Regions from separate parts of the Lysobacter sp. CA199 genome, predicted to be linked through region 1. Evidence: predicted binding sites of a transcription regulator. Region 1 holds the regulator's gene; the other holds the start of a gene.

Region 1 (8,746 bases):
GTATCGATGCGAACCTTCAGATCGCCCTGATACGAATGCGCGCTGACGCTGTCGAGCACCGAGAACTGGCGATCGAACATCGGCTGTTTGCCGGTCAGCGTGTAATTGACCACGACCGTATCGCCGACTTCGACATCCGGAAATACCAGGCTGGTGGTGGCGATATCGGAGAACGCCGGTCCGCCGCCGGCGCGGCCTTCGTTGGTTTCGACCTGGAAATTCGACTTGGGCACCGCGACGCGGCGACCATCGGCCTTGAGTGTGTAGGCTTCGGTCACATCCAGGGTCTGGATGCTCGCGCTGTAGCTGATCGACTCGTGCTTGGCGCGTTCGATCGCCGGCGCTTGCAATACTTTCAGCGCGGACTCGCGTTGCTCTGTATACGAGCCGTCGGCTTGGACGACGTAGGCGATGTGTTGGCGTTCGATCCGCGCCGGCGTCTCGTCGGCGGCTTCGGGCTGGGCGGCGGCGAGCTTGCCAGCGACGTCGGGTTTGGCCGTGCTCGCGGGCTTTGTCCCGGCCTTCGCCGGCGCCGCGGTCTGCGCGAGAGCGGTCGCACTCGCCAGGGCCAGCGCGATGGCGGCGAGAAGCCGCAGTGTCGTAGTAGGCATCCTTCCTTCCCCTGATCCATGCATGGGTGAGCGGCCGGGCCGCTGCGCCTGTCGTTGGGCGCGCGTACGTTCTACCACATCGCCACGCGCATTGTGACTCGCGTTGCAGCTGGCGAGGGAAAGAGCGCGTGGCATGGATTCGAAACCATCGCTGAGCTATCCGGACGTCGGGAGTCTGGGTTTTCGATGGGCCATCAAGAGGAGCCGGCATGGAACCCTACGAGCCCCCTTTCGACTGGCTGCGATTTCCCGAGGGGCGGATGCTGTCGGCGCTGAGGCCACTCCCACAAAAAAGGGGCCGAAGCCCCTTTCTCGCATTACTTCGATTTTCACCGCAACGACGTCAGGACGTCATCCGGTCCCAAAATCCCTTGACCCCATCGAGGAAGGTCGAGGAACGGGGGGAATGCTTGCGTGCGCCGTCGCCTACGAAAGTCGCTTCGAATTTTTCCAGCAGATCGCGCTGTTCGGGAGTCAGGTTGACCGGAGTCTCGACCACCACCCGGCAGTACAGATCGCCCGGCTTGCGGCTGCGCACCGACTTGACGCCCTTGTCGCGCAGACGGAACAGCTTGCCGCTCTGGGTCTCGAAGGGAATGCGCAACTCGACTTCGCCGCCGAGCGTGGGCACCCGCACGATGTCGCCGAGCGCGGCCTGGGAAATACGGATCGGCACTTCGCAGTGCAGGTCGTCGCCGTCGCGCTGGAAGATATCGTGCTCACGCACGCGCACTTCCACGTACAGATCGCCCGCGGGCGAACCGGCCGGGCCGGCTTCGCCCTCGCCGGTCAGACGGATGCGGTCGCCGTTGTCGACACCGGCCGGAATCTTGACCTGCAAGGTCTTGGTGCGCTCCACCCGGCCCTGGCCGTGGCAGTCGCCGCAAGGACTGGCGATGGTCTTGCCGCTGCCGCTGCAATGCGGGCAGGCCTGCTGCATCGAGAAGATGCCGCGCTGGAAACGCACCTGGCCGCGGCCTTTGCAGGTATCGCAAGTCTCGACCTTGCCGTCGGCCGAACCGGAACCTTTACAGGTCTCGCATTCGTCCAGGGTCGGGATTTCGATCTGCTTCTCGACGCCGCCGACCGCTTCTTCCAGCGACAGCTCCATCACGTAGCCGATGTCGGCGCCGCGACGCGGGCCGCGCTGACCGCCACCGCCGCCACCGAAAATGTTGCCGAAGATGTCGCCGAAGATATCGCCCATGTCGGCGAAACCGGGGCCACCGGCGCCGGCGCCACCGCCCATGCCGTGTTCGAACGCGGCATGGCCGTGCTGGTCGTAGGCGCGGCGCTTGTTGGCGTCGGCCAGGACCTCGTAGGCCTCCTTGCATTCCTTGAACGCGGCCTCGGCGGCCGCGTCGCCCGGATTGCGGTCCGGGTGGTGTTTCATCGCGCAGCGGCGATAGGCCTTCTTGAGGTCGTCGTCGGCGGCGTTGCGCGCAACGCCCAGCACTTCGTAGTAGTCGCGTTTGCTCATGGGCTAAGGCTGGGACTCTGAAATCGGGAGCGGAAGAACGAAAAAAAGATAAAAACGAAGGCCGCGGAGAGAGTCTTGATCTTCCAGTCCGTCATTCCCGCGAAGGCGGGAATGACGAGCAAAAAAGCGAAAGCCGTTGTTACTTCAACAACAACCACATTCATCGACACTCACTGCAACCAGACCGCGAATACAAAAACGGGGAACCGGGTCGGTGACCGCCGCAAGCACAGGCCGCATCACCCGCCCCGATTCCCCTATCCCGATTCCGGCTTACTTCTTGTCGTCCTTCACCTCGGTGAATTCCGCATCGACCACGTCGTCGGACTTCGCCGAGGCGCCGGCGTCGCCGGCCGGAGCCTCGCCGTCGGGCTGGCCGGCACCGGCCGCCGCGAACAGCGACTGCGCGGCTTCTTCCAGCGCGCGCGACTTGGCCTCGATCTGGCCCTTGTCGTCGCCCTTCATCGCCGTTTCCAGCTCGGCGATGGCCGATTCGGCGCGGCCGATCGCATCGCCCGGCACCTTCTCGCCATGTTCCTTGATCGCGCCGCGGGTGCTGTGGATCAGTGCGTCGGCGATGTTGCGGGCCTGCACCAGTTCGTGGAACTTGAGGTCTTCCTCGCGGTTGGCCTCGGCGTCGGCGACCATCTTGGCGATCTCTTCCTCGGACAGGCCCGAGCCGCCCTTGACTTCGATCTTCTGTTCCTTGTTGGTCTTCTTGTCCTTGGCGCTGACGTGGATGATGCCGTTGGCGTCGATGTCGAACGACACCTCGACCTGCGGCATGCCGCGCGGCGACGGTTCGATGCCGGACAAGTCGAAGCGGGCCAGCGACTTGTTGTAGCGGGCCTGCTCGCGCTCGCCCTGCAGCACGTGCACGGTCACGGCCGACTGGTTGTCCTCGGCGGTGGAGAAGGTCTGCGAGGCCTTGGTCGGGATGGTGGTGTTCTTCTCGATGATCTTGGTGAACACGCCGCCCAGGGTTTCGATGCCCAGCGACAGCGGGGTCACGTCGAGCAGCAGCACGTCCTTGACGTCGCCGGCCATGACGCCGCCCTGGATCGCCGCGCCGACGGCGACGGCTTCATCGGGGTTGACGTCTTTGCGCGGTTCCTTGCCGAAGAACTCGGCCACGGCCTGACCGACCTTGGGCATACGGGTCTGACCGCCGACCAGGATCACCTCACTCACGTCGCTGGCACGCAGGCCGGCGTCATTAAGCGCGATGCGGCACGGCTCGATGGTCTTCTTGACCAGATCCTCGACCAGCGACTCCAGCTTGGCGCGGGTCAGCTTGATGTTGAGGTGCTTCGGGCCGGAAGCGTCGGCGGTCACGTACGGCAGGTTGACTTCGGTCTGCTGCGAGGACGACAGCTCGATCTTCGCGCGCTCGGCCGCATCCTTCAGGCGCTGCAGGGCCAGCGGATCCTTGCGCAGGTCGATGCCCTGGTCCTTCTGGAACTCTTCGACCAAGTAGTCGATGACGCGCTTGTCGAAGTCTTCGCCGCCCAGGAAGGTATCGCCGTTGGTCGACAACACTTCGACCTGCATTTCGCCGTCGACCGACGCGATCTCGATGATCGACACGTCGAAGGTGCCGCCACCCAGATCGTAGACCGCGATCTTGCGATCGCCACCCTTCTTGTCCATGCCGTAGGCCAGTGCGGCCGCGGTAGGTTCGTTGATGATGCGCTTGACCTCAAGGCCGGCGATCTTGCCCGCATCCTTGGTCGCCTGACGCTGGCTGTCGTTGAAGTAGGCCGGAACCGTGATCACCGCTTCGGTGACCGGCTCGCCCAGATAGGCTTCGGCGGTCTTCTTCATCTTGCCGAGCACTTCGGCGGAAATCTGCTGCGGCGCCATCTTGTTGCCGTCTAGGGTCTGCACCCAGGCGTCGCCGTTGTCGTGCGCGGCGATGCCGTAGGGCACCAGGCCGATGTCCTTCTGCACTTCGGCGTCGCTGAACTTGCGGCCGATCAGGCGCTTGACCGCGTAGAAGGTGTTCTTCGGATTGGTGACGGCCTGGCGCTTGGCCGACGCGCCGACCAGGACTTCGCCGTCCTTGGTGAAGGCGACGATGGAAGGCGTGGTGCGGTCGCCCTCGGAGTTTTCGATGACCTTGGCCTTGCCGCCTTCCATGATGGCCACGCAGGAATTGGTGGTGCCCAGGTCGATGCCGATGATCTTGCCCATAGGTGTTGCTCCCTCTCTCAATGCTTGAATGTTGGGGGCGGCGCGTGATGCTGCAGGCCGCCGATGTTCGCTATCTGGGGCCCGGTGCCGGGCAGTTCAAGCGCCCGTGCCCATGCCCCTTAACCGCTGGTACCGCGTGAAGACTCCCGCAACCGGCGCCTGCGCGGCCCCCGCCGCGGCGCGGATGCGTGTTGCGACTCAGCCGTCCTGGGCGACCACGACCAGGGCCGGGCGCAGCAGGCGCTCATTGAGCAGCCAGCCTTTCTGGTAGACCTGAACCACGTGATTGGGGGCGACGCCCGGTGCCGGCACCAGGCTCATGGCCTGGTGGTGCTCGGGATTGAAGAGTTGACCGGTCGGATCGACCGCGACCAGGCCGTTGTCGCCGGCGACCTTGAGCAGCTGGCGCAGGGTCAGTTCCATGCCTTGGCGCAGCGCGCTGGCGTCCTCGCCCGCGGCGGCCAGACCGGCCTCCAGGCTGTCGATCACCGGCAGCAGGTCGCCCAGCAGGCGCTCGTTGGCGAACTTGCGCGCCATATCGATGTCGCGCGCCACCCGCTTGCGCTGGTTGTCGAGTTCAGCGCGTTCGCGCAGCGAATCCTCGCGCAACTTGTTCATCTCGAAGCGCAGGGCATCCACCTCGGACAGCTCGGCGCCCGTCGCCGGCTCCTGGGCGTCGAGGTTCAAATCGGGGTTGGGATCGTTTTGGCTCATGCTGGTTCCTTGCGGGTTTCCGCGACAGGGCCAGCTATGGGGCCTTTGCTAGGGCATTCAAGTGCCGGGATCTGCGCCGATCGTGCAGGATCGGAGGCTAGCGACGCGGTTCGGTGGCGATCGGGCGGGCTGGGGCGTTGCGTGACGGACCCGCCGACCATGGTCGGCGACCTCTGAAGTCTGTTGTGGGAGGGGGATGATTGGGTCGGCTTCGGAAGCGATTTCGCCCGCGAGTCAGTCGGCTTCGGTTGGATCGAACGCGTGCCCCAGCGCATCGGCGGCGGCCTGCACCACCGGGATCACCCGGTCGTAGGCCATCCGGGTCGGGCCGATCACCCCGAGCACGCCCAGCACCCGCCCGCCGGCGGTGTACGGCGCAGTCACCAGCGACACGCCTTCCAGCGGCGCCAGCCCGGTTTCCTCGCCGATGAAGATGCGCACGCCGGGCGCCTGCACGGTGCGTTCGAGCAGTTGCAGGATCTCGCGCTTGCGGGCGAAGGCCTCGAACAATTCGCGCAGCCGGTCCAGGTCGGCCAGCTCCTGCACGCCCATCAACCGGGTCTGCCCGGCCAGAACCATGTCATCGCTGTCCGGCGCCAGCACCTGTTCGGCCAGTTCCACCGACTGCGCCAGCAGCGTCTGCATTTCCGACTGGGCGTTGCGCAGTTCCAGCAGCAAGGTGGCGCGGATCTCGGCCACCGGACGGCCGGCGAAATGGGCGTTGAGGTAATTGCCGACCCGCTCCAGTTCGCCGGCCTCGTACGGGCGGCGGGTCTGGATGATCCGGTTCTGCACGTCCTGATCGGCGAAGACCAGGATCGCCAGCACCCGCTGGGCGTCCAAGGGCACGAAATCGATCCGCCGGAACGCGAACTGCTCGCGCTTGGGCACGCTGACCACACCGACGAAGTGAGTCATCGCCGACAGCAGCTCCGATGCGCTGCCGAGCAGCGCCTGGGTTCCGGAACCCGACGGCAGCTCGCTGCGCAGGCGCGCCACCTCGCCGTCGGGCAGCGGCCGTACCTGCAGCAGCGAGTCGACGAACAGCCGGTAGCCCTGCGAAGTCGGAATGCGCCCGGCCGAGGAATGCGGCGCGCTCAGCAGGCCGGCGTCTTCCAGGTCGGACAGGATGTTGCGAATCGTCGCCGCGCTGACGTCGAGCCCGGCGTGCTTGGCCAGGGTCTGCGACCCGACCGGCTCGCCGCTGTGGATATAGCGGCCGATCAGCGTGCGCAGCAACTGGCGCGCGCGCGGATCGAGGCTGGGGTCGGGAGCGCGGCGATTCATGGGACCGATATAGGCGCGGAACGGTATGGGCGCAAGGGATGCTTGGGATTGAGGATTGGGGACGAGGGATCTGGGGTTCCGAATTGAGGTCCAAGCCCCGAGGTCTTTTGTGGGAGGGGCTTCAGCCCCGACGGCTTCGAGTCGCCGCGCAATTACATGGAGTGACATCGCTGCGGGTGTCGGGGCTCAAGCCCCTCCCACAAAAGACTTCGGACCTTTCAGGTAACCGGGTAACCCAGGTTGCCGCACACTGCCCCCGGCACCGGGCAATCGTCTCAGCCTTTGATCCACCCTACCCTTACGCTCGCTCCCGCCGCCGTTCCCATTCCCAGCCACCGCCCCGCACAGGCACAATCGCCGCCGCATGCTCGCCCATCTCTCGCTCAAACAATTCGCCGTCGTCAGCGCCGCCGAACTCAGTTTCGGTCCCGGCCTTACCGTGATCTCCGGCGAAACCGGCGCCGGTAAATCGCTGTTGGTCGACGCTCTGGGCCTGCTCAGCGGCCTGCGCGCCGACAGCGGCGTGGTCCGCCACGGCGCCGATCGCGCCGAACTGGTCGCCGACTTCACCCTCGACGACGCCCCGCAGGCCAGCGACTGGCTGCGCGACAACGAACTCGACGAAACCGGCGACGGCGATACGCCGGTGTGCCAGATCCGCCGGGTGATCCGCGCAGATGGCGGCTCGCGCGCCTGGGTCAACGGGCGGCCGGTGACTTTGAACCAATTGGCGGATCTAACCTCGCGGCTGGTCGAAATCCACGGCCAGCACGAACACCAGGCGCTGATGGCCAGATCCAGCCAGCTCGACCTGCTCGACGCCTACGGCCGTACCGAGGCCGCGCGCGAGCCGGTCGCCCGCGCCGCGCGCGAATGGAGCGCGCTGCTGCGCGAACGCGACACGCTGATGGCCCAGGGCGACGTCTCCGACCGGATCGGCTGGCTGGAACACCAGCACACCGAACTCGAACGCGAAGCGCTGGAACCCGAAGTGCTGGCCAAGCTGATCGCCGACCACCGCCGCCACGCCCACGCCGCCGGCCTGATCGCCGCGTGCGAAACCGCGTTCGCGCGGATCGGCGGCGACGAGGGCCCGTCGCTGACCCGCACCCTGCAGCAGGTGCGCGGCGAATTGCAGCGCGTGGCCGAACACGAATCGCGCCTGCGCGACGTCGATGCCCTGCTCGACAACGCCGCGATCCAGATCGACGAGGCGCTGTCGCTGCTCGACCGGGTGCGCGACGATCTCGATCTGGACCCGTCCGCGTTCGAACAGATCGAAAGCAAGATCGGCCGCCTGCACGAATTGGCGCGCAAACACCGCATCGCCCCGGAGCAGCTGGCCACCACCCGCGACCATATCGCCGCCGAGCTGGAGCAACTGCGCGGCGCCGGCGTGCGCCTGGACAAGCTCGACCTCGAGATCGACGCCGCGCGCAAGACCTGGCGCAAGGCCGCCGATGCGCTGGGCCAGGCGCGCCGCGACGCGGCCGCCTCGCTGTCGCTCAAGACCACCGAGCTGATAGGCGAACTGGGCATGGGCGGCGGACGTTTCGACGTGGCGATCGAAGCGATCGAAGAAGACCGCCCCGACCCGCAGGGCGGCGAGCGCGTGGAATTCATGGTCGCCGCCAACCCGGGCCAACCCGCGCGGCCGCTGCGCAAGGTCGCCTCCGGCGGTGAACTCTCGCGCATCTCGCTGGCGATCGAAGTGGCCGCCTTCGGCCTGGACGCGGTGCCGACGATGGTGTTCGACGAAGTCGACTCGGGCATCGGCGGCGCGGTCGCCGAAATCGTCGGGCAAAAACTGCGCGCCCTGGGCGGCGGCCGCCAAGTGCTGTGCGTGACCCACCTGGCCCAGGTCGCGGCGCAGGGCCACGCCCACTACCGGGTCAGCAAGGCCGCCAGCGAAGGCGTGACCCAGAGCGAGGTGCAGGTGCTCGTGTCCAAGCAGCGCGAAGAAGAACTGGCGCGCATGCTCGGCGGCATCGAACTGACCAAGGAAGTGCGCGCGGCGGCCAAGCGGTTGTTGGCGGACGTGGTTTGAGGCGGCGGCTCAGGCCTTGTCGCCCGAGCCCAGACCGGTGAAGTAGCGCGCACGATGCGGCGTGATCTCCTGAAGCTGTTCGCGTTCCAGGGGATGGCCGGTGCCGGCGAAATGAAACGACGGCCGCGTCTGATCATGCAGACGCAGCGTCAGATTCAATCCGAGGGTGCTGGCTTCGTAGGTCGAGGGAATATGGTTGGCAAGCGTGCCGACAAGCGGCGGCAGTAAATCGCTGCCCCGCTCGTCCCAACTGTCCCAGACCGTGCGCCAGTCGTCCGCGCTCAACTCGGCCCAGGCGCCGATACGGTACATATCGCCGCTTTCCATCGGCAAGGGGATGACGCCGCGCACGAACCAGCGACGCTCCCCGATCACACAGAAATTGTCGTTGCAGCGGGTTCCCGGCGCGAACCG
Region 2 (8,746 bases), on a different contig from region 1:
GCCGAGACTTCCCAGTCGAACGAACGCGCGCCCAGGGCGAAATCGCCGCGCGCGCCGACCACGATGCGGTCGATGTCGCTTTCCACCCGATCCGGCGTGAGGCCCAGATCGGCCGAGGTGCGAGCCAGGCGGAAATTGTCGATGCGCAGCGCCGACAGCTGCTGGCGCGCCTGCGCATTGAGCAGCGGATGCGAGGACGACACCAGCAGCGCGCTGTTGAGACGCGTGCCGGCGGTGGTGTTGCCGGTGCTGGCGATATCGACAGGCGGATCGGCCTCGGAGTGGTAGTGCATGCCTTCGACGAACAGGCGCACGTTGTCGGCGACGTCGTAGTGCGCGATCAGGTTGGCCGATTCGCGCTTGAGGCTGGTCAGCAGCGGGGTGATATCGGCGGTATTGAGCCCCTGGCCGCCGGATGCGGTGGCGGTGCCGAAATTTACGCCCGGGTCGTAGGGCACGATGTCGCCGTTGGGCGCGAACTGCAGATAGGTGCGCTGGTTCGGACCGAAGCCGCGCAACGCGCCGCCGGGCAGGGTCACCGCGCCGCTCGCCTGTAGGAGCAGGCCGCCGAAGGTGTTGGTGAAGGTGCGCGCGTTGCGGATCAGCACCGTGCCCGGAATGCCGTCGGTCGTACCGGTGTCGAAGGGGATGCCCGGGTCGACGCGGCCATCGGTGGCCGGGTTGCGGCCGGGCTGATTGGTCGCCATCTGCGCGGCGTTGGGATTGGCCGGGTACGCATAGGCGCGGGCGAAATCGGTGCGGTCCGAACGCACCAGGCCCTCGCTGTCGTCGTAGGAGCCGCTGACCATCACATTGCCGCGGCCGTCGGCGAAGTCGGAGCCGGCGACGAAGCTGTAGCCCAGCTTCTGGTTATCGCTCTGATCGCTGATGCCGTAGTTGAAGTTGACCTCGGCGCCCTGGAAGCGGTCCTTGAGGATCACGTTGACCACGCCGGCGATCGCGTCCGAGCCGTAGGTCGGCGCGCCGCCGATGGCGACGTTCTCGACCCGGTCGATCATTTGCACCGGAATCGAATTGAGATCGACCTGCGCGCCGGCCGAGGCGCCGAAGTTGCTGAGCGCGCGCGAAGTGACCACGCGGCGGCCGTTGATCAAGGTCAGGGTGCGATTGCTGCCCAGGCCGAAGCGATTGACGAAGTTGACGCCGGCGGCGAAGTTGGCCTGGCCGCCCTCGGGCGTCTGCGCGATGCCGAAGCCGACGGTCTGGTTGAGCGCGTCGGCGATGTTGGTGAAGCCGCGTTCGCGCACTTGCTCGCCGCCGACCACCGTGGCCGGTTCCAGGGTGTCGAAACCGGTGCGCGGGATGCGCGAGGCGGTGACCTGGATGCCTTCCAGTTCGGTCGTCGAGCGTTCGGCCGGAGCGGCGGCGGCTTGCCCGGTGGTGGGGGTGGTCTGCGCGCCCTGAGCCCAGGCGGAGGTGGCCAAAGCGGGCGTCGCCATCGCCACGGCGATAGCGATCAGCAAGGGCCGGCGCCGCGGCGCCTTCCCCTTGAAGGTGGTGGTCATGTTGTTCCCCATCGATACGCCGGCCCGAGGCGGCTGGCATACCCAGTACGCCCAGCAGGCGCCGGCTTGGCAACCGGGCAATGTGCCTAAATGCATTAAAATTTTGTGATGGACTGCGCTATCTTGCTGATTCTGTTAAATCATCGTTGCGGCATGAGCGGATTTGTCGATTGTGGGCCAGGCATTTGCCGGATCCGGGCAGTCCGATCCACAACTGGGGTGAGGCAACGGCCAGCTGGCGACGCGTTGATGTGGCCGGCAAGCTGAACCCGGTCGAGACGCGGTACCCTCCCGCTTGAACTCGAACCTAAGTAACTGATTTATAATGATCTGCCCCGCGCATGAGCGAGGCTCAGGCGCCGCACCGCCCGCGCTCGCGCCGACCTGAACGAAGGCCGTATTTCGGCCCGCAACTCGTTCTACTGCCGCAACACTGCGGAACTTCCCCAACCTTTAGCAGTCCTATAGGCCGACTGCTAAGATCGCTGCCATGACCTCTATCGCCCAATCCTCTGCTCTAGTCGCCAATAACCTGCCTGTGCCCAGCGCGCTCGGTTCGCTGGACGCCTACATCGGCGCCGTGCACCAGATCCCGGTGCTCACCGCTGAAGACGAGCAGGCGCTGGCGCGCCGCTTCCGCGAAGGTGAAGACCTCGACGCGGCGCGCGAACTCGTCCACTCCCATCTGCGCTTCGTGGTCCATGTGGCCCGCGGCTACAACGGCTACGGCCTGCAGATCGGCGACCTTATCCAGGAAGGCAACATCGGCCTGATGAAGGCGGTCAAGCGCTTCGACCCGGATCAGGGCGTGCGCCTGGTGTCCTTCGCGGTGCACTGGATTCGCGCCGAGATGCACGAGTTCATCCTCAAGAACTGGCGCATCGTCAAGGTCGCCACGACCAAGGCGCAGCGCAAGCTGTTCTTCAACCTGCGCAAGAGCAAGAAGCGTCTGGGTTGGATGAATGCCGAGGAAGTGAGCCAGGTCGCGAAGGACCTCAACGTCTCCGAGCGCGAAGTGATGGAGATGGAATCGCGCCTGTCCGGCCGCGACATCGGTTTCGATGCGCCGGCCGACGAGGACGACGACCACGCCCCGCCGTCGCCCGCCGCGTATCTGCGCGCCGCCGAGGAAGATCCCTCGCAGAGCTACGAACGCGAGGACGAGGAAGACAATCAGCTCGCCCTGCTGCGCGAAGGCATGGCCGGTCTGGATGCGCGTTCGCGCGACATCATCAAGCGGCGCTGGCTCGATGCCGACAGCAAGATCACGCTGCAGGAACTGGCCGACGAATACGGCGTCAGCGCCGAGCGCATCCGCCAGATCGAGGCCAATGCGCTGAAGAAGATGCGCGGCCTGTTCGCGGCCTAACGAAGCTGCGTACAACGCGATGCACCCAACGGCCCGGGAAACCGGGCCGTTTTCGTTGTACGCCGCAATCGATGCCGGCACCCATCGATGCCGGCACGAGCCGCAAGCAGCGGATATCGCGCGGGCAGGGCGCGGCCTAGCCTGGGGCCTGTCCTTCCGAAAACCTGCGAGCCTGCAATGACCTCCTACCGAATCGACGGCCTGGCGCCGGATACCTTCGCGCCGCTGTTCGCGCTCGACGACCACCAACTGCGCGCGCACGGTATGCGCCGGGTCGTCGCCGACAGTCCCAACGGTTATCCCTGTCGGGTCTCGCTGTGCGACGCCGAACCCGGCGAAACCCTGGTGCTGTTGACCTACGAGCATCACGCCTGCGACGGCCCGTATCGCGCGAGCGGCCCGATCTTCGTGCGCGAACAGGCCGCGCGTGCCGCGCGCTACCAGGACGAATTGCCGCCGGTGCTGCGTACCCGGCATCTGTCGCTGCGCGCCTACGACGGCGAGGGTTGGATGCTCGCGGCCCGCGCCTTGGACGGCGACCAGGCCGAGGCGGCCCTGGCCGAACTGTTCGCCGATGCGCGGGTGAGCCGGATCCATGCGCACAACGCACGCTACGGTTGCTTCCTGTGCGCGATCGCGCGCGCATGAGCCCGCACGCATGAGCCGTTGACGCAAGCGATTGCGAGTACTGACTTGAGCGAACTCTGCCTCGCTCCCCGATCGGGCCGTACGGCCTGACCGGAGTCTGGATGCCTCATCGGGACGACGTCCGCGTTTTGCGGGCGTTGCTCCGGCCGGCCCGCAATCGCAAGTCAACGGAGGGTTTATGCAAGCGAACAAACTGTACGCGCCGGTCGTGTTGTTGGCGGTATTGGCGTTGGCGCACACTCAGCCGGCGCGCGCCGACGACATGAGCAACGCGGTGGTGACCTGCTTCGTCGACACCTATGCGCTCGACGTTCCCGAGGCCGGTAGCTGCACTTCGATCTGGACGCCCAATTCGGCGACCAACCCGACTACCGCTCATTTCGAAGTCACCGGCCTCGGCCCGGGCCGCTATTCCTTCGCCTGGCGCGATCTGGAAACCAATCGCGTCCCGGCCGGTTGCGGCAATCAGAACTACTGCCAGAAATCGATCAAGACCGAAACCCGCGGCGATGGCGAAGCCACGCTCGGGGTGACCGTCACCGATCTGGACACCGGCGCGACCCAGAACGCGCAGGCCACCGCGTACTACTGGGACGGCCATACCTGATCCGTAGTTGCATCGCGAACGCCGAAGGCGCCAGAAGGCGCCTTCGGTTTCGCGCGCGCAAAGCCGTCGTCTGCGTTCATCGAACGGTCGCTTGTCGCCGATCCACCTCGGCGAGCCGGGCTGGTCCGATTGCGCAGCTGCAACGCGGAACCGCGTCACGAATCGCACCGGAAACCGGAAACCGGAAACCGGAAGCCCGTGCCATTCATGTGCCGCCAACCTCGGGTCGCCCCCAGTTCACCGGTGTCCATCAGCGGACCAATCTCGGCACGATCGCGAGCGAAAACACGCTCCGCACATCGTGCGAGGAAGCCATGTCCGTTCAGCCTGTCGCCATCGCGCAAAAAAGCTCTCCGTCGCCCGAAAACGATCCCCACTATGTTTCGCCGAGCAAGGCCGAGCTGGAGGAGCTGGCGAAGGATCTCCACAACGTCGGCGAGAAGTCGGGCAAGAAGGACGATTACGACCGTCGGCTGGAGTCGTTGGCCAGCGAGTTCCTGCCCACGCTGAGCGACGCCGATCGCGGCCGTTTCATCGGCGTGGTCATGGAGAAGGACAAAGGCGCCCTGAACTCGTGGCTGCAAGGCGATCGCCTGAACGGTCTGGTCGACAAGGGCCGCATCAGCGCCGACGATCGCCAGCGAGTGCTCGACGGTGTCGCTCGCGGCTACGCCGACAACAATATCCCTAAGGACAAAGCTGCCGAGTTCATCGACACCGAGAAGGAGTACAAGCCGTCTGCGGGTGGCGACGGCGGCGGCGATCCTGCGGCTCCCGTCGATGCGCCCTCCGATGTGCTCAGTGATGGTTTCAAGCAAGTCGGCGCCGACGACACGTTCGTCTACAAGGACATCAAGAACGTTTCCTACCCGGGCGAGTACGAGGACGGTTGGCTGCGGTTCGAAACCAACGCGGGCGAAAAATATGCGGTCAACCAGAACAACACGCCGGACGTCTATGCCCAGGCCGAGCGCAAGTACCTGGACCTGGGTCAGCAGACCATCGACAACGCGCGCGACCGCGCCGGCCTGGATCCCACCGCCGAGACCGACCTGTTCTCGCTGGAGACTACCGAAGAAGTCGACGGCCACAAGCTGAAAGTCGGCGACGCGGCGATGAAGCTGATGATCGACGAGATCAAAGACAAGGACGATCTTTACGAAGGCAGCCCGCAAGCCGAGTTCCTGCGCATGATCGAAGCGCGCAGCGCGGTGACTAGCGGAAAGTTCATCCATCCGGTGTACGAGAACCGCCACATCAACGTGGGCGGGCGCACCAAGACCGAGACGGAGAATCTGCTCAAGCTCGAACCGGCGGACATGAAGGAGATGCTCGACGAAGGAGCCATCAACCAAGAGCTCGACCAGGTCATGCGCGACGAGCAGGTCTCCGCGCTCTACCAGAAGAGTCTGAAGGCCGCCATCGACAAGATACCGCAGGACCAGCGCAACGAGATGGCCGACAAACTGGCCAAGGTCGTCGAGAGCGCGGACTACGTGGTCGAAGCCAGCAAACTTCCGGCCCACGACAAACCGCGCGCGCAGGCCGACGTGGAAGACGCCGTTTCGCAACTGGCCTTGCTCGATCCGGAGCGGGCCAAGAAGGCCGGGCAGACCTTCGCCGTCAACGCGCTGGCGCGCGACGTCGATTCGGCGTTCGGCGATCCCGAGTCGATCAAGCCCGAAGCCGAAGTGGACGCGGTCGAGGCCGGCCTGGGGGCGATCACCAACGGCATGGAAAAAGCCCAGCTGCCGCTCGACGTGAAGAACGGCATCGAGGATTTTCTGAAGAACGGCGGCGACGAGGCCAAGAGCGATTTCGCCAAAGTGTCCGCGCAACTGCGCCAGGACGGCTACGCGCCGGAAGACATCGACAAGGCCTTCGCCAACGTCGACTTCTCCAGCGACAAGAAGGAAACCATCCGTGGCCTGGTCGATGGCCTGTCGTCCAACGGCGTGCTGCCTGCGATCACCGGCGCGATCGGCATCGCCTCGACCGTGCGCAGTCTGGTCAACGACGGCTTCGGCGAAACGCCCGAGGAAAAACTCGCCGTCGCCGGCGGCTTGATGGGCATGATCGGCTCGCTGCCCGATACCGCCAAGCTGCTGACCCACCTCAAGGGCATCGACGGTTCGGCCCTGGACTTGTTGGGGGTAGACAAGCAGATCAAGGACAACATGGGCGTGGAGACCCGCTACGGCAACCAGGCCGTATCGGCGATCGGCGACAACGTGGCCAAGACCGAGATTCCACCGACCGATATCGCCAACGCCGACAAGATCGCCGAAGGTCTGGGCAATGCCGCGGGCGAGCCGGCGCAAGGCAATCTGTCGCGCATCTCCAAGTCCACGTTGGCGGTGTTGTCCGACTACAACGGCAAGGCCGGCGGCGTGCTCGGCGTGGTGACCGGCGGCATGGGCGCGGCTTCCGCGTTGTCCGGCGACGGCTCGCCGGCCGAAAAGGCCGAGGCCGTACTCGGCGTGGTGTCGGGCGCGCTCGATCTGGCGCCGGACGTGATGAAAGGCGCCAGCAAGTTCATCTCCGCCGTGGGCGGCAACGCCGCCGGCGCCGTCGCCGAACGCGCGGTCGGCGCCATCACCCGCGGTCTGGGGCCGATCGGCATCGCCCTGAGCGTGGTGTCCGAACTGGTCTCGGTGTTCGTCAACAACGCCAAGGACAAGAAGGAAGCCAAGGAACAGTACGAGTGGTTCTCCAAACTCGCAGAAGACGGCGTGACTCAGGGCGACTGGAATCTCAAGTACGACTACGCGGTCACCACCCTCAACAGCTTCGGTAATGCACGCGACTACATCAAGAACCTGCGCGAACTGCGCGGCGCCGATTGGGGCGGTCGGCAGGCGCCGGGCGATCGCAGCATCTTCGACTTCCATCGCGAGGAATTCGCCGACTTCAAGAGCAAGTGGGAGAAAGATCGCGGCGCCGCGACGTACGTGGAGTTCCTGGATCCGGACAAACGCGAAGCGGACTTCAAGCGCGAGAAGGAGCATATGGACGAGGTGGACGCCTACATGGATGCCCATCCCACTTACTTCCCGGGTTACAACGACTGGGTACTGGACCTGTAGGTCGGCCGGTTCCGCCCTCGCCGGCATCGGCATGCGGCGAGGCGGCGGTTACCAGGGCCGCCGAGACCGGCGTGCGTGCGACCGATCCCGCACCACGTCTCAATCTTCGCGCGCGCCCCTGCATAGACTCCGCCACGGGCCATGGCCCGCGGAGCCGTCCGGACGGTCGGTCCGCAATCGCAAACCAATGGAGGGTTTATGCAAGCGAACAAACTGTACGCGCTGGGTGCCTTGCTGTCGGTGTTGGCGCTGTCGCACAGCCAGCCGGCGCGCGCCGGCGACATGAGCAACGCGGTGCTGACCTGCTACGTCGACACCTTCGCCTTCGACACGCCCCAGGCGCACTCGTGCACCTCGATCTGGACCCCGGGCACGGCGAACAACCCGAGCGTGGCCTACTTCGAACTGACCGGGCTGGCTCCGGGCCGTTACTCCTACGCGTGGCGCGATCTGGAAAACAACACCGTGCCCGCGGGCTGCGGCAACCAGCATTACTGTTCGAAATCGATCAGCACCGAAACCCGCGGCGACGGCGAAGCCACGCTAGGGGTGACCATCACCGACCTGGACACCGGCGCGACCAGGAACGTGCAAGCCACCGCCTATTACTGGGATGGTTGGACCTGAGCGATGGTGAGGCGATATCGGCCGATGCGGTAAAAACGAAGGGCGCCGCGAGGCGCCCTTCGTCTTGCCGCTCGCTCGCAAGCGCGCCGAGCCGCGCTCAAACCACCCAATCGGGTTTGAAGTAGCGGGTCTTGCCGTCGCTGTTCAACAGCGGCCGATGGTATTTGCAGCCTTCGAAATAGTAGTGGCTGACCTGACTGTGGCGAGTGCGGCTCAGGTCGTTGCGGCGCGAACCGCCGTGCAGCAGGTTGGCGGCCCATACGAAGGCCTGGCCCTTGCGGATCGTGGCGAGCGCCGGCGGGATGCCCATCTTGGGCAGCTGGCGCTGGATGAATTCCTCGTACAAGGTGTATTCCGCCGTTGTGTCGAGCAGCGGCCCCAGCCCTTTCAATCTGTGGCGCAACGCCTTGGGAGAGAGCGGCGGGTACAACGGCTTGGGACGGCGCGCGCCCAGATCGGGTTCGGCGAACACGTCGGCCATGTTCCACTCGCGCAGTTTGTGGCTGCCGGGGTAATAGATCACCGCGCCGTTGTTCTCGTCGATGTCTTCCAATGCCACCCACACGCCGCACATGTAGCCGGCTGGAGCGGCGTTGAAATGCACGGTGTCGGAGTGCTCTTTCTGCTGGGTGCCTACGCGGAAGTTCAAGGTCTGGAACGGCAGCGGCTTGCGGCCATAGAGCTCTTCGAGGATGGCCAGCACGGCCGGTGCCTTGGCGATCTGCCTGGCGCCGGCGTCGCGACGCCAAGCATCAGCGATGCGCTGCTGATCCGGACCGTCGCCCAGCAGCAAGCCGTTGCCGATCCGCTCGACGACGCCGTCGATCACCGCCGTATCGATCTGCGGATCGATGACGAGGTACCCCTGGTCATCGAACTGTTG

Evidence for each region. The regulator HrcA, encoded in region 1, represses chaperone genes, less so after heat shock. The targets are predictions, from matches to a motif close to TTNGCACTCNNNNNNNNNGAGTGCNAA.
Region 2: rpoH (RNA polymerase sigma factor RpoH) is a predicted target of HrcA. The motif match lies at 1,980-2,006, and genes of this name have one in related genera.

Annotation. Positions count from the first base shown of each region.
Region 1 covers NZ_JBQJIL010000014.1:122,103-130,848, forward strand. The annotation lists gene ACTOWJ_RS24190 (DUF3857 domain-containing transglutaminase family protein) at 1-611, opposite strand, end outside; gene dnaJ (molecular chaperone DnaJ) at 955-2,091, opposite strand; gene dnaK (molecular chaperone DnaK) at 2,365-4,284, opposite strand; gene grpE (nucleotide exchange factor GrpE) at 4,483-4,998, opposite strand; gene hrcA (heat-inducible transcriptional repressor HrcA) at 5,233-6,285, opposite strand; gene recN (DNA repair protein RecN) at 6,650-8,332, shown strand; gene ACTOWJ_RS24220 (DUF2199 domain-containing protein) at 8,342-8,746, opposite strand, start outside.
Region 2 covers NZ_JBQJIL010000017.1:108,043-116,788, reverse strand. The annotation lists gene ACTOWJ_RS27275 (TonB-dependent receptor domain-containing protein) at 1-1,526, opposite strand, end outside; gene rpoH (RNA polymerase sigma factor RpoH) at 2,017-2,895, shown strand; gene ACTOWJ_RS27265 (DUF1203 domain-containing protein) at 3,073-3,543, shown strand; gene ACTOWJ_RS27260 (hypothetical protein) at 3,722-4,150, shown strand; gene ACTOWJ_RS27255 (hypothetical protein) at 4,465-7,236, shown strand; gene ACTOWJ_RS27250 (hypothetical protein) at 7,435-7,863, shown strand; gene ACTOWJ_RS27245 (phytanoyl-CoA dioxygenase family protein) at 7,961-8,746, opposite strand, start outside.